DNA from 4 places in the Pseudoalteromonas piratica genome. Region 3 is predicted to be linked to each of the others. Evidence: predicted binding sites of a transcription regulator. Region 3 holds the regulator's gene; each other region holds the start of a gene.

Region 1 (6,224 bases), 160 kb from region 3:
CGTTTAGCCAAGTAAAGAAAGGGCCACTTGTGGTCTTTGATTCGCCTGGCTTAAGATTGACGTACTTGCCTGCTGTAAGATCTGATTACGAGTTAACGCAGCAGTTTCCGCAGCGAAATCTGTGTCACGAATACGTGAGCGAGCAGCGCTCAAGTTTTCAGAAACATTCGCTTGATTTCGAATTGACGATTGGAAACGGTTTTGAACAGCACCTAATTCTGCACGTTTTTTATCAACAACGGCTATCAAAGAGTCCATACCAGCAAGCGTTACTTGAGCGTTTACTTGGCTTGAAACACTAATTGCAGTTGCGATAAAAGACGCTGCAAAAGTATCTGTTGTCAGCGCAGCACCACCAATATCTGATGCACCTTCTGCTAGAGTTGATAAACGCTGACCAGTTACCGCACTTGCAACACCAGCGATACCTGATAATGTAAAGCCACCATTTGCACTAATACTGTTTATTGCAGCAGTACCACCAACATTCTGCATAGAGAATCCAATGGTCTGTACAGCATCAGCACCAACTTGGAAGTTTGCATCATAACTACCGTCTAGAAGATTTTGGCCACCAAATGTCGTATCTTCAGCAACACGATTCACTTCAGACGAAAGCTGGCGAATCTCTTCTTGCAGTGCTAAACGGTCTTCATCAGTGTTTGAACCATTTGATGCTTGTTGTGCCAATGTACGCATACGTTGAAACATACCCGTAATTTCATCCATCGCACCTTCAGCTGTTTGCGCTAATGAAATACCGTCATTGGCATTTCGAATACCTTGGTTTAAGCCATTAATCTGGCCAGTAAGCCGGTTTGAAATCTGCATACCAGCAGCATCATCTTTTGCACCATTAATGCGTAAACCTGATGACAATCGCTGGAACGAAGTATCAAGGTTTGTACCTGACTGACTTAATTGTCTTTGAGCGTTTAAAGAGCTCACATTTGTATTTACATATAAAGCCATAATTGCCTCCGCTTTATTAACTAAAGTGCAATTTAAATAAGTACCCCTACTTATTTAAAATGCCCAAATTAGAATCCTAAATTAGGTGTTCTAGTCGGCTTATCGACATCTTTAGAATTTGCTTTAGCAATTTTTTTAATTTTTTTTACTGGCATAAAAAAAGCCCCTGAAAAGGAGCTTCTTAATAAGAAATAATATTAGCCTTGAAGCAAACTTAATGCAGCTTGAGGCCTTTGGTTTGCCTGGCCAAGAATTGTTTGGCTAGCCTGTTGTAATATCTGTGCTCGCGTTAATTGCGCAGTTTCCATTGCAAAGTCAGCATCTTTAATTCGTGATTTTGCTGCACTTAAATTTTCTGCAATATTCGCTTGGTTACGAATGGTCGATTGGAAACGGTTTTGCACCGCACCTAGTTCTGAGCGCTTTTTGTCGACCACGGCAATTAATGAGTCAACACCAGCCATCACAATTTGAGCATTTGTTTGCGTTGATACACTAATTGCAGTAGCAATAAACGCAGCAGCAAAAGTATCTGTAGTCAGAGCTGCACCAGCTATATCCGATGCGCCTTCTGCAAGAGTTGATAAACGCTGCCCTGTAACTGCACTCGCAATACCTGCTATTCCCGACAGGGTAAAGCCGCCATTAGCACTTAAACTGTTAATCGCTGCTGTACCACCTACGTTTTGCATACTAAAACCAACTGTTTGAACAGCATCTGCACCTATTTGGAAACTAGCTGCATAACTGCCATCAAGAAGATTTCGTCCACCAAATGTCGTATCTGTTGCCACCCGGTTGATTTCTTCAGAAAGTTGACGTATTTCTTCTTGAAGTGCCAATCGGTCTTCGTCGGTATTTGAACCATTTGCTGACTGCTGAGAAAGTACGCGCATACGCTGCAACATGGTTGTCATTTCATCCATCGCACCTTCGGCAGTTTGCGCAAGTGAAATACCGTCGTTCGCGTTTCGATTACCCTGATTCAAGCCCAGAATTTGCGATTGAAGACGGTCAGAAATCTGAAGACCAGCCGCATCATCAGCTGCACTATTAATTCTTAAACCAGAAGACAAACGTTTAAAGGCCGTATCTAAATCACCGCCTGATTTATCTAGTTGGCGCTGGGCATTTAGCGAGCTTACATTTGTATTTACATATAAAGCCATAATCTTACTCTCTCTATCTCTTTTTTTATGGTTAGATATGAGTAACCCGGTAAACGCAGTACAATCGCACCACTTGCAACAATGCCATTAGGGTCTAGGAAAATATTTGCCTACTTTCATACAAAAGCGGCAATTAACCACCTAACTTTTCCTACATATCTTGTTCAAGTTAATAACAATCAATATCCATGCCAAAACAAGAAATAAAAAAGGAGCCTTATAAATAAGGCTCCTTTTTAATGAAAAGAGATCGAAAGTAAGTGGCAAACATAGCGGTGTCAAAAAACTTGTTTTATACTTGGTACTATATTTGCTTAATCATTTCAGTACGAGAGACCGACTGGTTTCTTATACTTACTTGTTTGGATATTTTCTGCAGTTGCCTCCGCTTTAAATATCCCTTTTAATGCCCTTATCTATTACCCCATCTGATAAGGGCATTTCTCTTAATTATCCTAATAGACTTAATGCAGCCTGTGGACGCTGGTTAGCCTGACTTAAAATAGTTTGGCTCGCCTGTTGAAGAATCTGATTACGTGTTAACGCCGCTGTTTCTGCAGCGAAGTCTGCATCTTTAATTCGTGATTTAGCTGCACTCAAGTTTTCAGCAATATTAGATTGGTTTCGAATTGTCGATTGGAAACGGTTTTGCACTGCACCCAATTCAGCACGCTTTTTATCAACAACAGCAATCAATGAGTCAACACCAGCAAGCGTTACTTGCGCATTAACTTGGCTAGAAACACTTATTGCAGTGGCAATAAAAGATGCTGCAAATGTATCTGTTGTCAGTGCTGCCCCGCCAATATCAGAAGCACCTTCAGCTAGTGTAGATAAACGTTGACCAGTTACGGCACTTGCAACACCAGCGATGCCTGACAATGTAAAACCGCCGTTAGCACTCAAACTGTTAATTGCTGCTGTACCGCCAACATTTTGCATTGAAAAGCCAATGGTTTGAACGGCATCAGCACCAACTTGAAAACTTGCTTCGTAGGTACCATCTAACAAATTTTGACCACCAAAGGTAGTATCAGTAGCTACACGGTTTACTTCAGAAGAAAGTTGACGAATTTCTTCTTGAATAGCTAAGCGGTCTTCATCAGTATTTGAACCATTTGATGCTTGTTGTGCCAGTGTACGAATACGCTGGAACATACCTGTAATTTCATCCATTGCACCTTCAGCTGTTTGTGCAAGTGAAATACCATCATTAGCATTACGGTTACCTTGGTTCAGGCCGTTGATTTGCGATTGAAGACGATCAGAAATTTGTAGACCTGCTGCATCGTCAGCTGCGCTGTTGATACGAAGACCTGAAGATAAACGCTGGAAAGATTGATCTAGAGCGTTACCTGAATTCATTAACTGACGTTGAGCATTTAATGAACTTACGTTTGTATTTACATAAAGTGCCATGGTTCTTTCTCCCGAAGTAAATATTACTTACTTTCAATTTCTCTTTTAAAGAGAGTTACGATGTATTCAGTATCTCTCTAAGTTAATTCTGTTATCGGGAGGAAAAAAAATTCCTTTAGATTATTTTTTATATTTTTTATTAATTTTCAATAGCTTAATTTAAATTAAATTTCTGGCTAACTAATGTATCGGCCAAAAAATAATATACTTTATGTGTTTTATCTAAATTTTAGGGACAAATTGATAAATAGGCATAAAAAAAGCGGGAAGTCCCCGCTTTAAATCATTTGAAAGTTTATTCTTTAACGAATGTAATCAAACAAGGAAAGCTGTGTTAAGCGGCCAAAAGTTGCCTGCGAAGCTTGCAAAGCTGTTTCCTCTTTCGTTAATTCTGTAATGGCTTCTGCCATATCAAGTTCAACTAGCTTCGCTTTTGATTCTTTATGGTTAATATTGATATCAGCCGTTGAACCAAGTAAACGCTCTGCAACATTAATCCGCCCGCCTAAATTCGCCTGAGTAATGGAAACTTGATTTTGGGCATTCGTAATTCCAACCATACCATCTGCCAGATACTCTTGATATGCATCATTTGACAATCCAGGGTTCGTAAGACCAGTAATTAGTTCCTCTAAAGTATTTAGCATATTTTTCTTTTCTGGTGGTGCTAATGAGAAATCTGCGGTACCTGGCGCAACACCCGCTAAGTTAATTTCCATGCCTTGAAACTTAATTGTATCATTTGTAAAGTTGCCGCCCCCTACAGGCGTACCTCCTAACGTTATTGCATAAGTATCAGGTATTCCAGCAGTAACTGTAACTTGAAGGTTATTATTCGCAGGCACTAACGGGTCATAATTAGCTTTATGAAAGGAATCAAATTGTGCTTGTTCCTTAACATATACTGACCCACCTGTAATGCCACCGCCAACGGTTGGGGTATTGGTATTAACATTTAGTCGCTCATCAACATTCTCAAATGCATCGATGCCATTATCACTTGAACGAAGAGTTACACCTACTGCAAGTTGCATCTCATGGTTACCTTGGTCACCTTGATAGTCATAAGTACCAGTAGCCCCATTAAATACATAAGTTTGATTACTATCTTGAAAACCTGAAAAGATAAATTTGCCATCTTCAGATTTTGAATTCATTAAATCATATAAAGTCGCCTGAATTGACTTCATTTCCTCAGCTATGGTTTCTCTATCTTGTTCAGATAATGCGCCATTACCTGCCTGCACCGTTAATTGATAACCTCGCTGCAGTGATGTTTTAATATTTTGCAGTACACTTTCTTCAGTCTGTAGCTTACTCGTTAAATAGCTGTTATTTTTTTGAAATTGATTATTTATATCAATTCGTTCACTTAATAACAGAGCTTGCGCAGAAGCGGCTGGATCATCAGAAGGTGTCAATATACGTGTTTGGGTTGACACTTTTTCTTGCGCAACAGCAACCTTCTGCTGATTTTCTAAAATTTTATCAAGGTTGTTTTGATACATTATGTTGTTTGATAAACGCATTCAATTTACCTCGCTGCATTCAATATGGTGTCAAAAACAGTTCTTGCTGTTGTTAAGATTTGCGCTGCGGCAGAGTATGACTGCTGAAACCTTAAAAGATTTGCAGCTTCTTCATCCAAATTAACGCCAGAAATTGACTCATACCATGCGTTTGATTGATTGGCTAGAGCTTCAAATGCAACTTGATTTGTTTTGGCTGACGAAGTTCTAATACCCACATCAGTAATTAGATTGCCATAAGCTTCATTAAGTTTTGTTAAATTATCACCCCCTGGAGATGCATCAACATTTGCTCGAACAAGCTCTTTATCTTGCAGCCCCGCAAGCATTAAGCCATTGCGATTATCATCAAAACCATTGGTATTAAATTCAATGGTAAATGTGTCGCCTGCATTCGGAGCACCTTCAAGACTAAAATCAAAGCCGTAAGCATTGTAAGGAGCTCCGGACTGATTCAACACATTGTCATAGGGCGGCGTCAGAACGACCGTAGTGGTCACTGGAGGCGTACCATCTGTGATATTAAATTCATTCGGGTTAGCGGTTTTGGTAACAGTGATTGGCCCATTAGTTAAAGAAGGGGGCGGGCCTGCTGTAAAGCCAGCAGCACTTGTGTCTGTGACCGTACTAGAAGAAATACTGCCTGTACCTTGGTTATTAATATTATTACTGGTGCGAATTGGTGAAGCGAGTGCCAAATCCTCAGGTCGATTAGTAGCTAACTTGATATTTGTAGAGGCATCCGAGTTCAATTTTAATTCAAATTGGTCACCAACATTAGCACCCGCAGTCAAATTAATTTGTAAACCAAACAACTCTCCGCCAACTGCGGTGGTTGAATCGGCTTGACCCGCTACCACATTCGCAACAATCGGCGTCCCAGTTGGGTTGCCATACTTATCAAGTGCTGAAACCGTAATTTGGTTTGCGGCTGTATATTCAATTAGAAAATCGGTTGCCGGAATTTCGCTGCCTTTGCCAGCTTCTACTGTACCTGTTACTTGAGCTGTACCAGTATTTGCAGCATACGCATAAGCACCCGCTGTTGGAATGGTGAAAAGGTCGCCACCTAACTCACCATCGGCATCTAAACCCAATCTATTTTGCTGATTAAACGCGTCAGCCATTGCAAGGC
Region 2 (6,224 bases), 370 kb from region 3:
TTATATTCCACTAACCCAAGTGATAATGCGATTGCAGTCACACCTAAAATACTAAACAACACGCCGCTTTTAATATCTCGATATAACAGCGCTGCGATAAAGAAAAAGCTAATAATCGCAAGTAACGGACCTGCTTGTGAAATATCGCCAAGCTGCACTAAGGTTGCAGGACTTGCCACAATAATTCCTGAATTTTTAAGGGCAATCAGTGCTAAGAAGGCACCAATACCTGTGGCAATTGCTCGTTTTAGCACTAATGGAATGGCATTGATAATCCATTCTCTAACCTTAAAGAGGCTTAACAGTAAAAATATAATGCCTGAAAAGAACACCGCCGCTAGCGCACTTTGCCAGCTATAGCCCATACCAAGCACCACACCATAGGTGAAAAACGCATTTAACCCCATACCCGGAGCAAGTGCGATTGGATAATTTGCCCAAAAGCCCATAATAAAACAGCCAATCGCGGCAGCTAAGCAAGTGGCAACAAATGCTGCGCCTTGGTCAATACCTGCTTCGGCAAGCATAGCAGGATTAACAAATACTATGTAAACCATAGTGACAAATGTGGTGATCCCAGCGATCACTTCACGTTTAACCGAACTGCCTTGTTGGTTTATTTTAAAAAGTTTTTCGAACATGATTTAGCTACTGTGTCTTAAGGGGAACGTGATCATACCAGTGACACACAAATAATTAAATTTTTAAGTCATTGAGCGATCAAATTAACTGAAAAATACAAAAGCTTCTAAACTAAATAAATGAACATATGTAAAGAGGCATCATGGAAAACACAAATCAACAATTAGAAATTGACTCATTAACCATCGAAGAAGTTGAGCAACTCATACTCTCAACATTATTGGCAATCAAAAAAGAACTAAGCCAAAAAAATACCAGATTGGAAATGAAAGACCCAGAACGCTTATTTGCAACTTCAGTGACCATGTCAAAAGCAAAAAATGATGTTGGAGCGGCAAAATACATGCGTTTTGCTGCGCTGCAAGGCCACGTAAAAGCGCAATTTTACTTAGGAATGATGTTCGCTAAAGGCGCAGGCCTGCCACAGAGCGTTTACCATGCTTATACTTGGTTATGTCTTGCTGAAAGCCAAGGGTCTATTGAAGCAGTAGAAGCCATTGGTAAATTACAGCCACTTTTGCAAGCTAAACAAGTTACGGACGCTAAAAAGCAAGCTGCTGATTTATATGAATATATTCATGACAATCAACTGCAAAGTGAAAAAATTGTGTAAAAAATAACAAATAATGCTTGAAACGAATTACTGTATAAACTACTGTATATAAAAATCTACTGTATATTTAAACAGGTATCGTTATGTTACAAGCTCAACACCTTTCAACACCACACACACAGCAAAGTGATGAACGTGCGACCAACAAACTAAGCGTTATTAATGTGCAAGATGACATTCAAGAAACGATGGCATTGATCGAAATCTTGCAAAAACATACCTGTGAGAATAAATGGACGTTACTCTTAGCGCCTGATGCGGTGCCAAGTAAATCGCTATTAGAAAGTTTATCGATTGACCACAGCAAGTTGCTCATCATTCGAAAGCGCCACTTAATCAATATTGAATATGTTGTCACTTCCGCATTGAAAAATGGTAATTTTGGCGCCGTGATTTCTTGGACAAATATGTTAGACGAAGTGACCTTGAGTGGACTTGCAGCCAACCAAAATCAATTTAATGGTTATTTTTATCACTTTTCAGCGAGTAAAGGGATAACTGCAAACATCAATATTTGTTAACATACACTTTTAATTTTTGATTAGAACCTATGTGCCATTGCGGAAATTCTCAAACGTTTGAAACATGTTGCTCTCCCATTATTAGTGGAGAAATAAAAGCTAAAAATGCTGAACAACTGATGCGCTCACGTTACAGTGCTTATTGCGAAAAAAATAGCGAATATATTCATAATACCTACGCTAACAGTAAACGTGCTGCTAACAGTGTTCGCGAAATTGCTGCATTTGCTGAGTTAGCAGATTTTATAGGCTTGACTGTATACCGCTTTGAAGAAAGCGATAACACTGCAATTGTGCATTTTAAAGCGGATTATCTTTGTGATGGCTACTACTGCCAATTAGAAGAAACTTCAAATTTTACTTTAGAAGATGGTGAATGGCGCTACTTAGATGGTACCCTCACTCCGCACACAGAACAAAAGATAGGGCGTAACGACAAATGCCCATGCGGTAGCGAAAAAAAGTTCAAAAAATGCCATGCGGCTTAGTATTTAAATACACGATTGAAAACATATCTCTGAAATGGCGATCACCTTGGTCGCTATTTTTTATTGAGCGCCCTATATTTTCTAAACATGCATGCTAGATAACAGTTTTTGCCTTACTTATTCGCTTTATTAAGCAACTGATGCGAAGTTATAGTCTTGGCTTTTCTCAATACTATTATAAAAACTATTCACATCCATTTGGTTATTCATTAAAGCCAAATTCTTTTCAATGATGATCTTTTTCTGTGTAGCTGGCGGGCAATTATCAATAACAGCTGGTGGAATATATTTCGTATTGTTTTTAACAGTGTAGGGCTCAGGGTTAAGGCACTCATTTAGTTGAATTGCTGATAACCCTTGTTCAAGCAACATTTTACAGTTATCTGAACCAATTAGGCCATTAAATGGCTCTGCTGCAAAGGGCTTTTTTGGTCCCGCAGCTATTTTAGCAAGTTGCAATAACGGATCTTGCGGGGGCTGTTTATCACTTTTTGGTAACTTAAATTGTGAAAAGTCAGTTGCGTCATGACTTAGCATGGCAAGTAAAAATGCAAAATCACTTTGACGATTAGTAGCAACACTATGAGAAAGTTGTTCGCCTAATTGCGTTTCATGTGTGATGATTTGTTCGATTTGCATTTTAAATAATCAATTTGTTTAATAACAAAGCTGTTATCGACAAAAAGTGAAAAAACTTTAGTTTTAACCTTTACTTAATTTTTTAGTTTGTTAATATTCGCCTCGTTCTCGTGGAGGGGTTCCCGAGCGGCCAAAGGGATCAGACTGTAAATCTGACGGCATTGCCTTCGATGGTTCGAATCCGTCCCCCTCCACCACTTCTCTTTTTGTTCCAAATTCCAAATTCCAAATTCCAAATTCCAAATTCCAAATTCCAAATTCCAAATTCCAAATTCCAAATTCCAAATTCCAAATTCCAAATTCCAAATTCCAAATTCCAAATTCCAAGCAAAATAGTTTCACTATTTAACTAGTCAAGTTTGTTTTTAAATGGTGAGAGTAGAACTTGCCTATATGAAATGGGTACTAAGACTTGGTTGAAATTTGATAGTTGTGATTGGTTTTCGAGCAGTTAAACAGTAATTTATAAAAAACACTTTACAGCGTGATAAAGCTTCTCTAATATTGCGCCTACTTCAGTGGAGGGGTTCCCGAGCGGCCAAAGGGATCAGACTGTAAATCTGACGGCATTGCCTTCGATGGTTCGAATCCGTCCCCCTCCACCACTTTCTTTCTGAAGTTTCATATCTTAAATATATCTAGTTCAAAGCCTTTGTTTTTCAACCATTTCTCTGCATTTAAATAGTCCGGATAAATTCTTTTCACAATTTGCCAAAAGCGCTTACTGTGATCCATCACTTGCAAATGTGCCACTTCATGAGCAACTACATAATCAATCACCCATAACGGCGCACTGGCTAATTGCAAATTAAACTGCAATCGTCCTTTTGAATCACATGACCCCCAGCGACTGCGAATGTGTTTTACACTCACTTTTGAAAAACTGACTCCTAATTTATTTGCCATGTGGCTTGCCTGGATTTCACAGTATTGAGTTAATCGCGTGCTGACAACTGACATTAACAGTTTAAGTTGCTTTTCTTGAGTGTGCTTGACCCGCTTAGACGTGTAAATCTGTATTATTGCATCATCAATAATAACCTCAGATTTTATCGCATGTTGCTCAAATCTAAGCGCATATGTTTGCCCTAATAAAACATAGTTCTGTTGCTGCAAAATAGAGTTAGCAACAGGCCTGTTTTGCTGATTTCTTAAATGTTTTTCAATCCAAACTTGCTTTGTAGAAAGCCAGTCTTCAACCACGTTAATTGGCAAGTAATAAGGTGCATATACCATTACTTGATTAAATTTGATTTTGATTGCGAGCGTTTTTCTTTTTTTACTACGTTTTAACTGATATTTGATCAACATTATTTTCTATTATGTTTAAATTGCTATAGTTATAACTACCTTGCGCTAAAACGAATATAAATGACCCAAATAAGCGAACACCCATTAAAGGACAAATCAATTCTGATCATTGATGATCAGAAATCATTTCAGAAATTACTCAAAGGAATGTTATTACAACTGGGTGCTAACAATATTGTATTTTATGACTCGGGTGAAGCGGCACTTAACAAAATTGATAAAAACTCCGTGGATATTGTCTTTATCGACTATAACCTTGGTCAAGGTAGAAATGGCAAACAATTCCTTGAAGAGCTGAAATATTTAAACAAACTATCTCGTCATAGTATTTCGATTCTTGTGACTGGAGAAAGTACACGGTCAGTTGTGCTTTCAGTACTTGAGATTGAGCCTGATGATTATCTAATAAAACCTTTCTCAACGGGCATGCTTAAAAAGCGGCTTAGTAAATTATCAGCGAGAAAAAAATTATTCTATGATGCGAATCAAGCCATAGAAGACAAACAATTAGCTGTTGCTGTTGAAAAATTTTTAGCACTAGCAGAACAGCATCCTCGTACTTCCCAGTTCTGCTTCAAACGAGCGTGCCAATTATATTTTGAGTTAGAAGAACATCAAAAGGCGTATGATCTACTCAGTCAAATACTTGAAAAAGCAAGGCCTACATGGGCACTTACATACTTGGCTCAAGCTTCGTTACTGTTAAAAAATTACGACGGTGCCATTCGCATATGTGATGAATTACTCGGTCAAAATCGATTTAATATTGATGCTCTCGATATTAAAGCAATTTGTCTCAATAAACTAAATCAGGGTAAGGAATCTCTATTTTTAATCGAGCAAAGCTGTAATATTTCACCACACTCATTTGCTAGACAGCGTAAATTTAGTGATATTGCACACGCTAATAATGACTATAATGCCTTTGTAAAAGCCCAAAATACCTTACTTTTAATGTCTCAGGGTACTGCATTTGCCCATATTGATTATCAATTAAATTATATTCGCGCCATATTCAATCAATTAGAAGCCGCAAATTCACAACAGGAAAGGTCTGAGTTAACCAATCAGATTAAATCTTCGCTCAAAAACGCACAAAGTGACTCAACAGTAGTTGAACAACAAACACTTTTTGATGAGTTTAAAACATTTTGTAAAGCACGTATGAGTGTTAGCGAAGGTGATTTTTTAGAGGCTAAAAAATTAATTGCACCACTGACTTCAGAACAATCTTTAAGCCACTCAGTACTTCCAGACTCGATTATCACCTTATTAGATCTGGGTGAATTTGATGATGCCAAAGCGCAGCTAGATAAATATCAATCTTCCAACCAACATAATAGCCAAATATTATCTCAATTAGCGCAACGTAACGCGTCATTAGCAGATAAACAAAGTCAGTTCGAACAATACAATAACCAAGGTATTGAACTCTACAAAAAGGGGAATTTCCAAGACGCTATCGTACAGTTTGAAATGGCACTTAAAATCGCCCCTATGAATACCGGCAGTGCGTTAAATTTGCTTCAGGCTTTATTGCAGCTACTTCCACGTGCAAACAAATCTGCTGACGTAATCTTAGAAAAATGCCAATACAATTTTACCCTTGTTGATGGCATGGCACTACCACCACAGCACGCTAAGCGACTTGAAGATCTTAAGTTTGAATACAACAAGTTAGCTAAGCTCTATAAGCAATAAAATTAGCAAAATAGAATCAAAGTGCTAGGCTTAAGTTATCTTAACTAGGTTGAATTTAAGCTATGAGTCATGCACCTAAATGCCAGTACAAATCGCCTGAAAATGAGCAATGCTCTGAGCTTGATATGGGGGGGGGTTATTGTTTTTGGCATGATCAAAAGTATGATAAAAGCGGCCTAGCATTAACAGAAAAACTTGAACGTTACGCGCAACGTGGCGGTTTGCTTAAAGGGCTTCAACTAAAACGCGCGGATCTAACCGGGCTGAACCTGGTGAATCATAATGGTCCACATTTTGATTTATCCTATA
Region 3 (6,224 bases):
TTAATTGAGGGACTTGTGCCAGATATTTTACCGCTCACAACTATCGTAAAAGTATTACAAAATTTACTTAACGAAGGGGTGCCAATTCGTGACATGCGTTCAATTGTACAAACCTTGGTTGAATATGGGCCACGTAGCCAAGATCCTGATGTATTAACGGCTGCAGTGCGTATTTCACTTCGTCGTTTGATTGTTCAAGATGTGGCTGGTAACACCCCTGAAATTCCTGTCATTACATTGGCGCCTGAGTTGGAACAGATGTTGCATCAGTCACTTCAAAGTGCAGGTGATGAAGGTGCTGGTATTGAACCAGGGCTTGCAGAAAGACTTCAAAACTCTCTCGGCGATGCTCATCAAAACCAAGAAATGGCAGGTGAACCTTCAATACTGTTGACATCGGGTATGCTGCGCAGTGTGTTATCACGATTTGTGAAACACAGCTTACCAGGGCTGCGTGTGATGTCTTATCAGGAAGTACCTGAAGAAAAACAGATAAAAATTGTTTGCTCGGTTGGTCAACAGTAATAAGTCAAGGTGAGGTGTGACATGAAAATTAAACGTTTTTTTGCGAAAGATATGCGTAGTGCATTAAATGAAGTTAAACATGAATTAGGTCCAGATGCTGTCATTATGTCAAACAAACGTATGGCTGATGGTATTGAAATTGTTGCTGCTGTTGATTATGAAAAGTCGGTTCAAAGTGCGCCAGCAGCTCCACAAGTTCAAGCAGAAAAACCAACGTTTAATAGCCAATTTGTTAAACCAAAGCCACAAACAGCAAAGCCTGAAAAGCAAGCCGCAGTGGCTGATAGTTTATCTGCTTTGTTAGAACGCCAAGCGAAAAAGACACCGCAATTTGACAAACCATCTGCACCTCAACAATCGCAAAATTGGTTTGATGAAGATAAGTATCAAGCACCAAAAGACGACAGTTTTAATTCGTTTAATCAAAGCAAACAGGCGTCAAGCTTTGACTCAGAACCTCAGCCGTCACATGAAATGCAAGCAATGCGTGATGAAATGGCATCTATTAGACAGTTATTAGAGCATCAACTTTCTGGTTTAATGAATGAGGATATGGCACGCCGTGATCCAACCCGAGCTCTGTTATTAGATCGTTTAAAAGGTATGGGAATTAGTGAAGCTGTAGCAGACCAGTTAGCCTGTTTCATTCCTGATGACGTTGCTCCACGTCAAGCGTGGCAAGAGACCTTGAACATGCTGAGTAAGCAATTGTACACCGCAAACAACGAAATTTTGCGCCGTGGCGGTGTATATGCACTGGTTGGCCCTACAGGTGTAGGCAAAACAACAACAGTTGCCAAGCTTGCTGCGCTTGGTGCACAAAAGTTTGGTGCCAACAATATTGCACTAATTACTACAGATACCTATCGTATTGGCGCATATGAACAATTATCAACATATGGACGTATTATTGGTTGCCCTGTTAAGCAAGTTAAAAATGCAGAAGAACTTACTGAAATTCTTTATCATTTAAGAAATAAACGTCTAGTATTAATTGATACAGCAGGAATGAGCCAACGAGACTTGCGTTTGACTGAGCAACTGAATACATTAATGCGAAATAGCCGAGTAGATATTCGTAGTTACCTTGTTTTAAGTGCAACAGCACAATTAGAGGTACAACAAGAAGCCATTAAGCAGTTTAAACAGGTACAGCTAAGTGGTTGTATCTTCACAAAACTTGATGAATGTCTAAGTTTAGGCGAAATTATCAGTGTAGCCATTCAAAATCGACTGCCAATAGGCTATCTTACCAATGGGCAGCGCGTACCAGAGGACATTCGTGTAGCAAATGCGGAAAAATTGGTCAGCAAAGCACAGCAGTTGTATGCAAAACGAACAAACGCGCAAGCAAGACGTGCATCAAGCATGGCGCATCAAGCAGTAGGAATGTATGATTAACCCAGAATTAGATCAAGCTAGTGGCCTGCGGAAAATGAAAAACAATAACAAGGCTGTAAAAGTAATTGCGGTAACTGGAGGTAAAGGGGGAGTTGGTAAAACCAATGTTTCTCTTAATATGGCAATCGCCATGGCCCAACAAGGCCAAAAAGTACTTGTACTCGATGCCGATTTAGGTTTGGCAAATTGTGATGTTATGCTTGGTTTACGTGTTGAGCGTAACCTGTCTCATGTTTTATCTGGTGAATGTGATTTAGAAGATATTCTGGTGGAAGGTCCGTATGGTGTAAAAATTGTGCCTGCGACTTCAGGCTCTCAGAATATGGTTGAACTAACGCCTTCAGAGCACGCTGGACTTATTCGTGCTTTTGGTGAACTTGATTCTCACTATGACGTGCTGGTAGTTGATACTGCAGCAGGTATTTCTGATATGGTATTGAGCTTTTCTCGTGCTTCTCAAGATGTGCTTGTTGTTGTATGCGACGAACCAACATCAATTACTGATGCATATGCTCTGATAAAGGTGCTTAGTCGAGAGCACGGTGTATACAAATTTAAAATTGTTGCCAACATGGTACGAAGCCTAAAAGAAGGGCAAGAACTTTTTGCTAAATTGTCGAAAGTAACCGATCGTTTCCTAGATGTCTCATTAGAGTTAGTGGCAACCGTGCCATTTGACGAAAATATTCGAAAAGCCATTCGTAAACAAAAAACTATTGTAGATGTTTTTCCTAAATCTCCAGCAGCAATTGCTTTTAAGGCGTTAGCCTCTAAAGCTGCGACTTGGCCGATCCCAAATCAGCCTTCAGGACATCTTGAGTTTTTTATCGAGAAACTGGTTAGTAACTAGGAATGCCTATGAAACGAACCACTGCTTATGCTAACCAAAATCAATTATCACATCTTGTTGAACAGCATACGCCGTTGGTTAAACGCATTGCCTATCATATACTTGCACGATTACCGTCAAGTGTTATTGTTGAGGACCTGATTCAAGCTGGCATGATAGGATTGATTGAGGCTGCGAAAAACTTCGATGGTTCTAAAGGGGCTAGTTTTGAAACCTATGCAGGTATTCGTATTCGTGGTGCAATCATCGATGAAACCCGCAAGGGGGACTGGGTGCCACGCTCAGTGCATAAAAATGCACGCGAGGTTGCTGCTGCCATTAGTTCCTTAGAAGCAGAGCTTGGTCGAGAGCCTAAAGATAGTGAAGTTGCTGAAAAACTTGATATTACGATAGATGAGTACCATCATATTCTTAGGGATATAAGTAATGGCAAAATTATCGGCATTGAAGATCTCGGCGTTGATGAAGATGTAATCGATGCAGGCCTTGGTAATAATGAGCAAAACCCATTAGCAGATATTCAACAAGATAAATTTAATAAAGCATTGGTAACGGCAATTCAAACTTTGCCAGAAAGAGAAGCATTAGTGCTTTCGCTTTACTACAATGATGAAATGAATTTGAAAGAAATCGGTTTAATCCTTGAAGTTAGTGAATCTAGGGTTAGCCAAATACATAGTCAGGCCATGGTGCGCCTTAAAGCAAAAGTCCATGACTGGATATAGAATAAAGTAGTAAGTAAACAATTAGGTGCATACCTCACTGGAGGATATTTTGGATAAAAACATGAAAATTCTTGTGGTTGATGACTTTTCAACAATGAGAAGAATCATTAAAAACCTGTTAAGAGATCTTGGTTTCACAAATGTACAAGAAGCAGATGATGGAAGTACCGCGCTGCCAATGTTACAAAATCAAGAATTTGACTTTGTAGTAACGGATTGGAACATGCCTGGTATGCAAGGTATTGACTTGCTGCGCGCTATTCGCGCAGATGACAGCCTTAAACACATTCCTGTGCTAATGGTGACAGCAGAAGCTAAGAAAGAACAAATTATTGCTGCCGCACAAGCTGGTGTTAACGGATACATTGTTAAGCCATTCACTGCAGCAACGCTGAAAACAAAACTTGATAAAGTTTTTGAGCGTTTAGGCTAATTGGGAAGGAGAGGTTTATGTCAGCAGGTGCTGCGCCTCCAATTACCTTAGAACAGGCTAAACAGCTTGTTGCGTTTCTTGAAAATGGTGAACAACAACAAGCGCAAGAGCTGTTACAGCAAGTCACGGCAATTGAGCAAGATGAATTGTTTGGCGAGGTTGGTAAATTAACACGCCAACTTCATGATTCATTAAAAAACTTTCAGCTAGATACCACGTTATCTGCGTTAACAACAGAGTCCATACCGGATGCTAAAGAACGCTTAAACTACGTTATGGAAATGACAGAGCAAGCAGCAAATACCACAATGGATGCGGTTGAAGCTTCTCTGCCTATTGCCGATAAACTACAAACAGGTCTCAATGATATTAAACCTAAATGGGATAAATTAATGTCTCGGGACCTAAAAGTAGGCGAGTTTAAAGTGCTTTGTCATGAGTTGAATGGTTTTATGGAAGAAGCTAAAACAAACTCTGACGAATTGAATAGTTTAATGACAGAAGTATTGATGGCTCAGGGCTATCAAGATCTTACAGGTCAAGTTATTCGCCGCGTAATCGAGCTAGTACGCGAGGTCGAAGAGAGTTTGATTCATATGTTAACGGTGTTTGGTACACCTGTTGAACATACAGGATCGCCTGAGACGACACTAGAACAAGAACAACAAATGGTTGCTGATGGTGAATTAGACCAAGTAGCTGAAGGCCCAATTATAAATGCTGAAACCCGTGAAGATGTGGTTTCAGGTCAAGATGAAGTAGACGATCTATTATCTAGTTTGGGCTTCTAATCGGAGAATTATGCATGAGCTTTGATGTCGATGAAGATATTTTACAAGACTTTTTAGTCGAAGCCGGTGAAATCTTAGAATTGCTCTCAGAACAGTTAGTTGAATTGGAAAATAACCCAGAAGATGCTGACTTATTGAATGCGATATTTAGGGGCTTTCATACCGTTAAAGGGGGAGCGGGTTTCCTTTCAATGACGGAATTGGTAGATGCCTGTCACGGTGCGGAAAATATTTTCGATGTCCTTCGCCAAGGCCAACGCAGAGTTACCCCAGAATTGATGGATGTCATCTTACAAGCACTTGATACCATTAATGAGATGTTTGCTCACATTCAAAATAGAGCGCAACCTGACCCAGCTGATCCTCAATTACTTGCAGAGTTACACCGCTTAAGTCAGCCAGAAAGTGCAGATGAAGCCCAAGCAACTGTTGCTGAAGAACCTGCAGAAGTTGAACCAGCGCAACCTGAAGCTGTTGAAGCCGATCCGTTTGATGATATTTTATTTGATGCAGATGAAACTGCTTCTTCAGATGAATCTGGCAGTGTTGACGATATTACCGAAGAAGAGTTTGAAAGTTTACTTGACGAACTTCATGGTTCAGGAAATGGTCCAGTAGCACAGCCAAGCGGAGAATCGACTAGCGCTGATTCTGATGAAATCACTGATGATGAATTCGAAAGTTTGCTGGATGAGCTTCATGGCGCAGGTTCGTTTGGTGCGTCAGCTGAGGCTGCTTCACCAAGTTCGGAAAGCAATGCGCCAGCACCTGCTTCTGCTCCAGTTAGTTCCGGTGATGATGAAGATATTACTGAAGACGAATTTGAAGCATTGTTGGATGAACTTCATGGTAAGGGGAGTGCACCAAAAGCGAGCGAGAATTCGTTTAATACTGAATCAGTCGCACAACCGGCGGCAAAACCAGCCCCAGCACCGCCACCGAAGTCTGAGCCGGTTAAACCTCCTGCTGCTGCCAAACCTGCGGCACCGAGTAAACCTGCTGCGCCAGCTAAGCCTGCAGCAAGTGCACCAGCACCAGCTGCGAATAAAGCGCCTGCCAAACCAGCAGCGCCGCCTGCTGAAACCACTGTACGAGTCGATACCAAACGTCTTGACCAAATTATGAACATGGTCGGTGAGCTGGTACTAGTTCGTAATCGCCTAGTTAGCTTAGGTGCAAATGTTAGCAACGAAAGCATGGGCAAAGCGATTTCTAACCTGGATGTGGTTACTGCAGATTTACAAGGCGCAGTAATGAAAACGCGCATGCAACCAATCAAAAAGGTATTTGGTCGTTTTCCTCGCGTTGTTCGTGACTTAGCTCGAAGCTTGAAAAAAGAAATCAATTTACAATTAGTTGGTGAAGAGACTGACCTTGATAAAAACTTAGTGGAAGCACTTGCAGATCCACTTGTTCACTTAGTTCGTAATTCAGTAGACCACGGCATTGAAATGCCAGATGACCGTGAAGCTGCAGGAAAACCGCGAACAGGTACAGTG
Region 4 (6,224 bases), 180 kb from region 3:
TTTGGTCTTTACCATCCCATTCAAACTTTGTAGCACCAGCAGCTTTAGAACCGATATCAATTGTACGAACTACTTCACCCGCATCGTTTTTAATCTTCACTGTTACATCATGTGCAGCCTGATCCAGTGCTACACTTCCTTTCGATGGTTTTCCATCAGTTAGTTCCAATACTGAAGAAGGTACAAGTGCATCTTTGCCTACTAAAGTAGATGCTTGCAGCGCTGAGTTTGATGTCATTGATGATGCAAAGCTTTCAAAATTGCTATTCAGTTGACTGATACCATCAGCCATCGAAAAGCTCGTCATCTGTGCAATCATTTGATCATTATCTGCAGGTTTTGTAGGGTCCTGATAAGAAAGCTGCTGTGTTAACAATGCAAAAAAGTCTGATTGTGTGAGTTGATCATTGTTATTCGCATCTGGCACGCCAGTAGGTTGCTGCCACTTCAATGAGTCGATATAACTATCATTTGATACATTAGTTGTCATAACCTGCTCCTATTAGTTTTGACCCATTCTCAATGTGCGAGATAACATTTGTTTTGCAGCATCAGCTACTTGCACATTAGTCTGATAATTACGAGATGCTGAAATCATATTGGCCATTTCTTCAACCACATTGACATTTGGCTTATAAATAAAGCCATCTTTGTCTGCTAACGGATGCTCTGGATTAAACTCTCGTTTAAGTGGTTTATCACTTTCTACAATACCGAGCACTTTTACACCCACAGCTTCTCCCTGTTGCGAGTTAAGGGCCTTGCTCAACTCGGCTGAGAATACAGGGTGTCTTGCTCGATATGTTTCATCGGCGCTGGAACTCACTGAGTTTGCGTTCGATAAATTACTAGCCGTAGTATTCAATCGAACCGATTGCGCACTCATGCCTGTCCCGGAAATATTAAATACGTTGTACAAACTCATAATTATGCTCCCTGACCGCCAAGTGCTTTTTTCAAGCCCTTAAATTTGCCGCCGAGAAAGTTAATACTCGCTTGATACTCCATAGCATTTTGAACATATTTACCTCGTTCAAGCTGCATATCTACAGTATTGCCATCACCTGTATCAGGCTGGTTTGGGATCCGGTAAAGCGTATTACTTTCTAAGCTATTAATTGATAGATCGAAGTGTTTTTCGTGAGTGGTTGCAAGGCGCTTTGACTGACTTGATTTTGCCTGTTCTAAGGCTTTAGAAAAATCGATATCGCGCGCTTTGTAGTTAGGCGTATCTGCATTAGCAATGTTAGTTGCTAACACCTCTGCTCTTTGTGAACGAGCCAATGTTGCTTGCGGATGTATACCTAATGCTCTGTCAAAACTGATAGCCATAACTTCTCCAAAAAAGTGACTTTGGAGAAGTTATGCAATTTGAGAGCCAAAACTAATATGTGAAGTTATTTTTTTTGATAAATAATACCAGGGTTACAGCGGATCATTTCAAAATCATCACTCAGACCGGTCATGGATTCAGACGCACCTAAAAATAAATACCCTTTTGGATTAAGCGCTTGGTGGAATTGTTTAATAATTTTCGCTTTAACTTCAGGCGAAAAGTAAATAAGGACATTACGGCAGAAAATGATTTCAAATTTGCCCATGAGTGCATATGAATCGAGCAAGTTGAGATGACGGAAACTCACCATACGTTTAATATCGTCATTTACCCTTGCCATACCGTGACCAGAATCTGTAAAAAACTTGCGGCGACGTTCTGGTGACAAGCCCCTAGCTAACGCCAAAGAATCATATTCTGCATTTTTACAGATATCTAACATAGTATTTGAAATATCCGTACCAACAATATTAACACCCGCAAGTCCACCTGGCTTTGATTGTTTATACTCTGCTGCACTCATTGCAATAGAATATGGTTCTTGACCAGATGAGCTAGCAGCTGACCAAATTTTGATAGGGCGACGTAACTCGGAAAGTTCTGGAAAAAGCTTATTCTTTAATAGCTCAAACGGATAAGTATCCCTAAACCACAAAGTTTCATTTGTTGTCATTGCATCAACAACAGCAGCTCGAAGTTGACGTTCACGAGGACTTAATGTCTTTGTGACTAATTCAGATAAAGATGCAACTTCAAAACGCGCCATTAAAGGTGCCAAACGACTTTTAACCAAGTACTGTTTGTTATCGCCTAAAACAATACCGCATTGTTGCTCTAAAAAGCTTCTAAACTGCTGGTATTCTTTATCATCTAGATTTTTGTTCAAATTTATTACTCGCTGCTCTACGCTTCATGAACCCATTTCTTAACCGCAGTTGCTAACTCATCTGGGTTAAACTTAGCGATAAAATCATCGGCACCTACCTTCTCAACCATGGCTTGGTTAAATACACCACTGAGAGATGTGTGTAAAATAATGTGCAAAGGTGCCATTCGCGGATCTGCTTTTAATTCAGCAGTCAAGGTGTAGCCATCCATCTCAGGCATTTCTACGTCAGAAATTAATAATGCAACTCGTTCAGTAATAACGTTTTGACAATCTTGATCGGCAATTTCTTTCAGTCTGATAAGTGCTTCACGGCCATTTTTTGCAACTTCCGTTTGCACACCTAATGGTTCCAATGCCCTTTTCACTTGATTACGCGCAACGGTCGAATCATCAGCAATAAAGACAATTCGCTCACCGAGATCTTTTTGCATTTCGCCGTCAGAAAGAAGGTCAGCACTTACTTCTGTATTTACAGGACAAATTTCATTAAGGATTTTTTCAACGTCGAGAATTTCAACCAATTCTTTTTCGATTTCGGTCACTGCGGTTAAATAAGAATAGCGGCCAGAACCAGAAGGCGGTGGCATAATCGATTCCCAGTTGATATTGACAATACGCTCAACCGAGTCAACTAAGAAACCCTGCACTGAACGGTTATATTCAGTGATAATGATAAAGCAATCTTTGGTGTTTTGAATGCCTGGACCACCGATAGCCAAAGATAAGTCGATAACTGAAATAGTTTGCCCACGAATATGTGCAACGCCTTTAACAAAATGATTAGATTTAGGCATTGCAGTTAAGTTAGGACACTGTAAAACCTCTCGTACTTTAAACACGTTTATACCAAAGCGCTGTCTGCCTTTTAATTTAAACAGTAATAGCTCTAATCTGTTTTGGCCTACGAGCTGCGTTCGTTGGTTAACCGAATCTAAAATGCCTGCCATTTCAATCTCCTAACTTGAAGCAATGAAAAGGTATGCTTCTTGCTTCTTTGTTATTGTACTACCGTATAACGACCTCTGTGCCATAATTTTGACACTACTTAGTTATACCTTGTTTTACCCATAAAGCATAGTCGAAACATTATGAGTTTGTTTAAAAAAAACCTGTATTTATTCATTTTAATACAAATTACATCTCTTGCTATGACTTCACTCAAAGCTAAAGAGTATAATAAATTAGAGTTGCAGCAACTTGCGATTGACTTTGTCTCTCAACAAAGAGACAAAATGAATGCTCAACAAACTAATTCAGAGCTTTCAATCACAGCCTTACCGCTAGATTCACGCATTAAATCACGTTCTTGCAAAACGCCATTACAACTTAGCGCTGCAAATCCACTTAATAATAATCGGCAATCTACTATAAAAATTAAGTGTTTAGATCAAAATAGTTGGCAAGTTTTCGTGCATACACGCCAACAAGAGTTAATTGAAGTAATTACTGCAGCTAAAGGAATTAGCAAAGGTCAAAAAATTACAGCCAAACATTTAACAACTAAAAAGGTTGCCAAACACCTTACTCGCTCAAATCAATTTAAATCCAAAGAGTTTTTGATTGGTGGCCGCTCAAAGCGTAATGTTCGCGCGGGTCAATCTATCAACTACAATTACATTTGTAACGTGTGCAAAGGTGATAAAGTGACGATTCTTGCAAGTTTTAAGGGCATGACAATAAAAACACAAGGAGAGGCACTCGAAGATGGCAGAGTTGGTGACAATATTGCCATCCGAAATGTTAAATCTGGAAAAAAGATTCAGGCCCAAGTAACCAATGCACTTCAAGTTGAAGTAAACATTTAACGCTGTACTAAAAGATGAAATTCAGGTTAAATAACAAGTTAGAAATTTTTAAAAATTATCTACTTTTTTACTAAAGGTTGTACCTTAAATGCCGATAACTAGGATGAGAAATCTTAGTAGAGAGAATTGTCATGGTTAATCAAATAAATCAGGGTTCAAACAGCCAGGCTAATGTCAGGCTTGAGAATACCAAACAGCAAGCAACTGACTCAGCAAAACAAGTGCAAGTAAATACTGCGACAGCTAAAGCAACAAGTGATTCTGTAAGCATTACACCTCAGGCTCAACAGCTTAAAAAGCTAAATGAAAAAGCTGAGCAATCTTCTGGTATTGACCACAAGAAAGTGAATGAGCTTAAAAAAGCCATTGCAAATGGTGAATACAAAATTGATGCTGAAAAGCTTGCTGAAAACATCAACAAATTAGAATTTAAACTTTTTGGTCGATAAACAATGAGCTTAGAACAGATATTATCGCAACAACTCGATGAGCTAAATAACATGTCTCAGCTTTTAGAAAAAGAGCTAGATGCTATTGTCTCACGCGATCATGAAAATCTAATATCTGTTGTAGAAAGCAAAGTTGAATCACTTCGTTCAATTCAACAGCGCGATCAACATATCGCTAAGCTTTTTGACCAAGGAGACACTGATATCTCATCTTTTAAAGATGAAATCAGTCAAATTAATCAGCTACTTGCTGATTGTAAAAAGCAAAACGATGTAAACCAGGTGGCAGCAAACCAAAGTCAACTAGCGTCACAAAAATTAAAAGACATTTTATTTGGCAAGAATCAATCTGGATACGATAAAACGGGTAAATCAATCTCTCTACCTAACCCGATCGCCAGAGGGTTGAAGGCGTAATAGTTTTGAAAAAGTGACTCATGCTAAAAGTAAGTCACTTTTTTTACGCTTCTCGGTCTAGTTTGACCTACATACAGATCGTGCACCAGCTTCATATCCAGCTCAACTTCTGTAGCATAAGTATCACCAACCGCATAACTTTTAACAACCTTAGCCCCTCTTACAACCCCTTGAACTCGTACCTTTAACGAGTCGTTGTTTGCAACCATGCCTTGTACACTTGTTTGCGCGTCAACTTTTTGTCCATACACTTGTTCAGCCAGTTCGCGATATGCCTCTAACTTAGATGCTTTCATCGCCATAATCGCCTTCTGCTGTTCGGTACTGCCGGGCTGCAAACTAATTGGAGCATAGCCAACTGCATATAATACCGGGAAATTTTCTGGCGTTTGATACTCATACTCAACATGTTTATCAAACATTTGGCTACAACCACCCAATAATATACACCCTGCAATAACGGTTGTTTGAAAAAAAGAATGTGACATATCACTCACCATAGAAAAATAATCTATGTTATTAAAAGCAATTTTTGAGCCAGTCTAAGCTTGGTATAGAAATTGAATAAACAAGGTATCATTAAAATGAGAGAGTAAAACCATGCGCTTAATCGCACTGATGATGTTTGCAAGCTTTTCAAGTCAAGCAGTTTGGTACGAATCAACTGGTGAAGCCAAAATAAGAAACGGCAACATTGAACAAGCAAGATTAATGGCCACTGAAGATGCAATCCAACAAGCATTACTCTTCTCTGGTGCGCAAGTTTCAAGTTTACAACAAGTGGTAAACGGTATTTGGCAAGCACCAACAACACAAATTTACTCACATGGCGCGATTAATCAAATTGAAGTAATTGATGAACTGCAATCTTCTGACACATTATCTATTTCAGTGAGAATTGATATTCTTGATGACAGTGAAACTTGTCAAAACTCATCATTAAAGAAAAATATTGCTATTACACGCGCTGGTTTTAAGTTTCCAGAACAAGCAACTTATGGACAAATATTTGAACTTCCAAAAGCTTACAGTGACAAATTGATAACCCATTTATCTCAATTCAATCATTTATTTAATACAAAATCTGATATTAATCGCAAGCTAAATACAAAGTCATTATTCACCGCACACCATGATGCGAATACCAGTAAATTAATTCAACAAATTGCCGACCAAAATAACAGTCAATTTGTGTGGGTGTCTCAGATTGATGATGTTTCATTAGGTGAGCAACAAAACTCATCGTTATCTTTTTGGCAAAATAAAGCATTTGAGCGCTTCTTTACCTTAAACACAGCCTTGTATAACGGACTGACTGGCGAGTTAAT

Evidence for each region. The regulator FliA, encoded in region 3, starts transcription of late flagellar genes. The targets are predictions, from matches to a motif close to CTAAAGNTNNNNNNNNNNNNGCCGATA.
Region 1: OM33_RS07100 (flagellin N-terminal helical domain-containing protein) is a predicted target of FliA. The motif match lies at 3,653-3,679, and genes of this name have one in related genera.
Region 2: OM33_RS09760 (VC2046/SO_2500 family protein) is a predicted target of FliA. The motif match lies at 2,938-2,964, and genes of this name have one in related genera.
Region 4: flgM (flagellar biosynthesis anti-sigma factor FlgM) is a predicted target of FliA. The motif match lies at 4,101-4,127, and genes of this name have one in related genera.

What each region holds. Positions count from the first base shown of each region.
Region 1 is NZ_CP009888.1:1,559,425-1,565,648, reverse strand. It holds gene OM33_RS07110 (flagellin N-terminal helical domain-containing protein) at 4-972, opposite strand; gene OM33_RS07105 (flagellin N-terminal helical domain-containing protein) at 1,170-2,141, opposite strand; gene OM33_RS07100 (flagellin N-terminal helical domain-containing protein) at 2,592-3,560, opposite strand; gene flgL (flagellar hook-associated protein FlgL) at 3,863-5,089, opposite strand; gene OM33_RS07090 (FlgK family flagellar hook-associated protein) at 5,095-6,224, opposite strand, start outside.
Region 2 is NZ_CP009888.1:2,094,471-2,100,694, reverse strand. It holds gene OM33_RS09780 (NCS2 family permease) at 1-641, opposite strand, end outside; gene OM33_RS22045 (tetratricopeptide repeat protein) at 785-1,255, shown strand; gene OM33_RS09770 (SulA-like leucine-rich domain-containing protein) at 1,339-1,776, shown strand; gene OM33_RS09765 (YchJ family protein) at 1,806-2,264, shown strand; gene OM33_RS09760 (VC2046/SO_2500 family protein) at 2,394-2,903, opposite strand; tRNA gene OM33_RS09755 (tRNA-Tyr) at 3,016-3,100, shown strand; tRNA gene OM33_RS09750 (tRNA-Tyr) at 3,424-3,508, shown strand; gene OM33_RS09745 (M48 family metallopeptidase) at 3,525-4,214, opposite strand; gene OM33_RS09740 (response regulator) at 4,275-5,915, shown strand; gene OM33_RS09735 (pentapeptide repeat-containing protein) at 5,978-6,224, shown strand, end outside.
Region 3 is NZ_CP009888.1:1,722,258-1,728,481, forward strand. It holds gene flhA (flagellar biosynthesis protein FlhA) at 1-525, shown strand, start outside; gene flhF (flagellar biosynthesis protein FlhF) at 547-1,926, shown strand; gene OM33_RS07895 (MinD/ParA family ATP-binding protein) at 1,919-2,776, shown strand; gene OM33_RS07900 (RNA polymerase sigma factor FliA) at 2,785-3,501, shown strand; gene cheY (chemotaxis response regulator CheY) at 3,551-3,934, shown strand; gene OM33_RS07910 (protein phosphatase CheZ) at 3,952-4,725, shown strand; gene OM33_RS07915 (chemotaxis protein CheA) at 4,740-6,224, shown strand, end outside.
Region 4 is NZ_CP009888.1:1,546,036-1,552,259, reverse strand. It holds gene OM33_RS07055 (flagellar hook assembly protein FlgD) at 1-490, opposite strand, end outside; gene flgC (flagellar basal body rod protein FlgC) at 503-925, opposite strand; gene flgB (flagellar basal body rod protein FlgB) at 928-1,332, opposite strand; gene OM33_RS07040 (CheR family methyltransferase) at 1,398-2,222, opposite strand; gene OM33_RS07035 (chemotaxis protein CheV) at 2,240-3,172, opposite strand; gene flgA (flagellar basal body P-ring formation chaperone FlgA) at 3,314-4,030, shown strand; gene flgM (flagellar biosynthesis anti-sigma factor FlgM) at 4,162-4,479, shown strand; gene flgN (flagellar protein FlgN) at 4,483-4,896, shown strand; gene OM33_RS07015 (LPP20 family lipoprotein) at 4,920-5,384, opposite strand; gene OM33_RS07010 (flagellar assembly protein T N-terminal domain-containing protein) at 5,497-6,224, shown strand, end outside.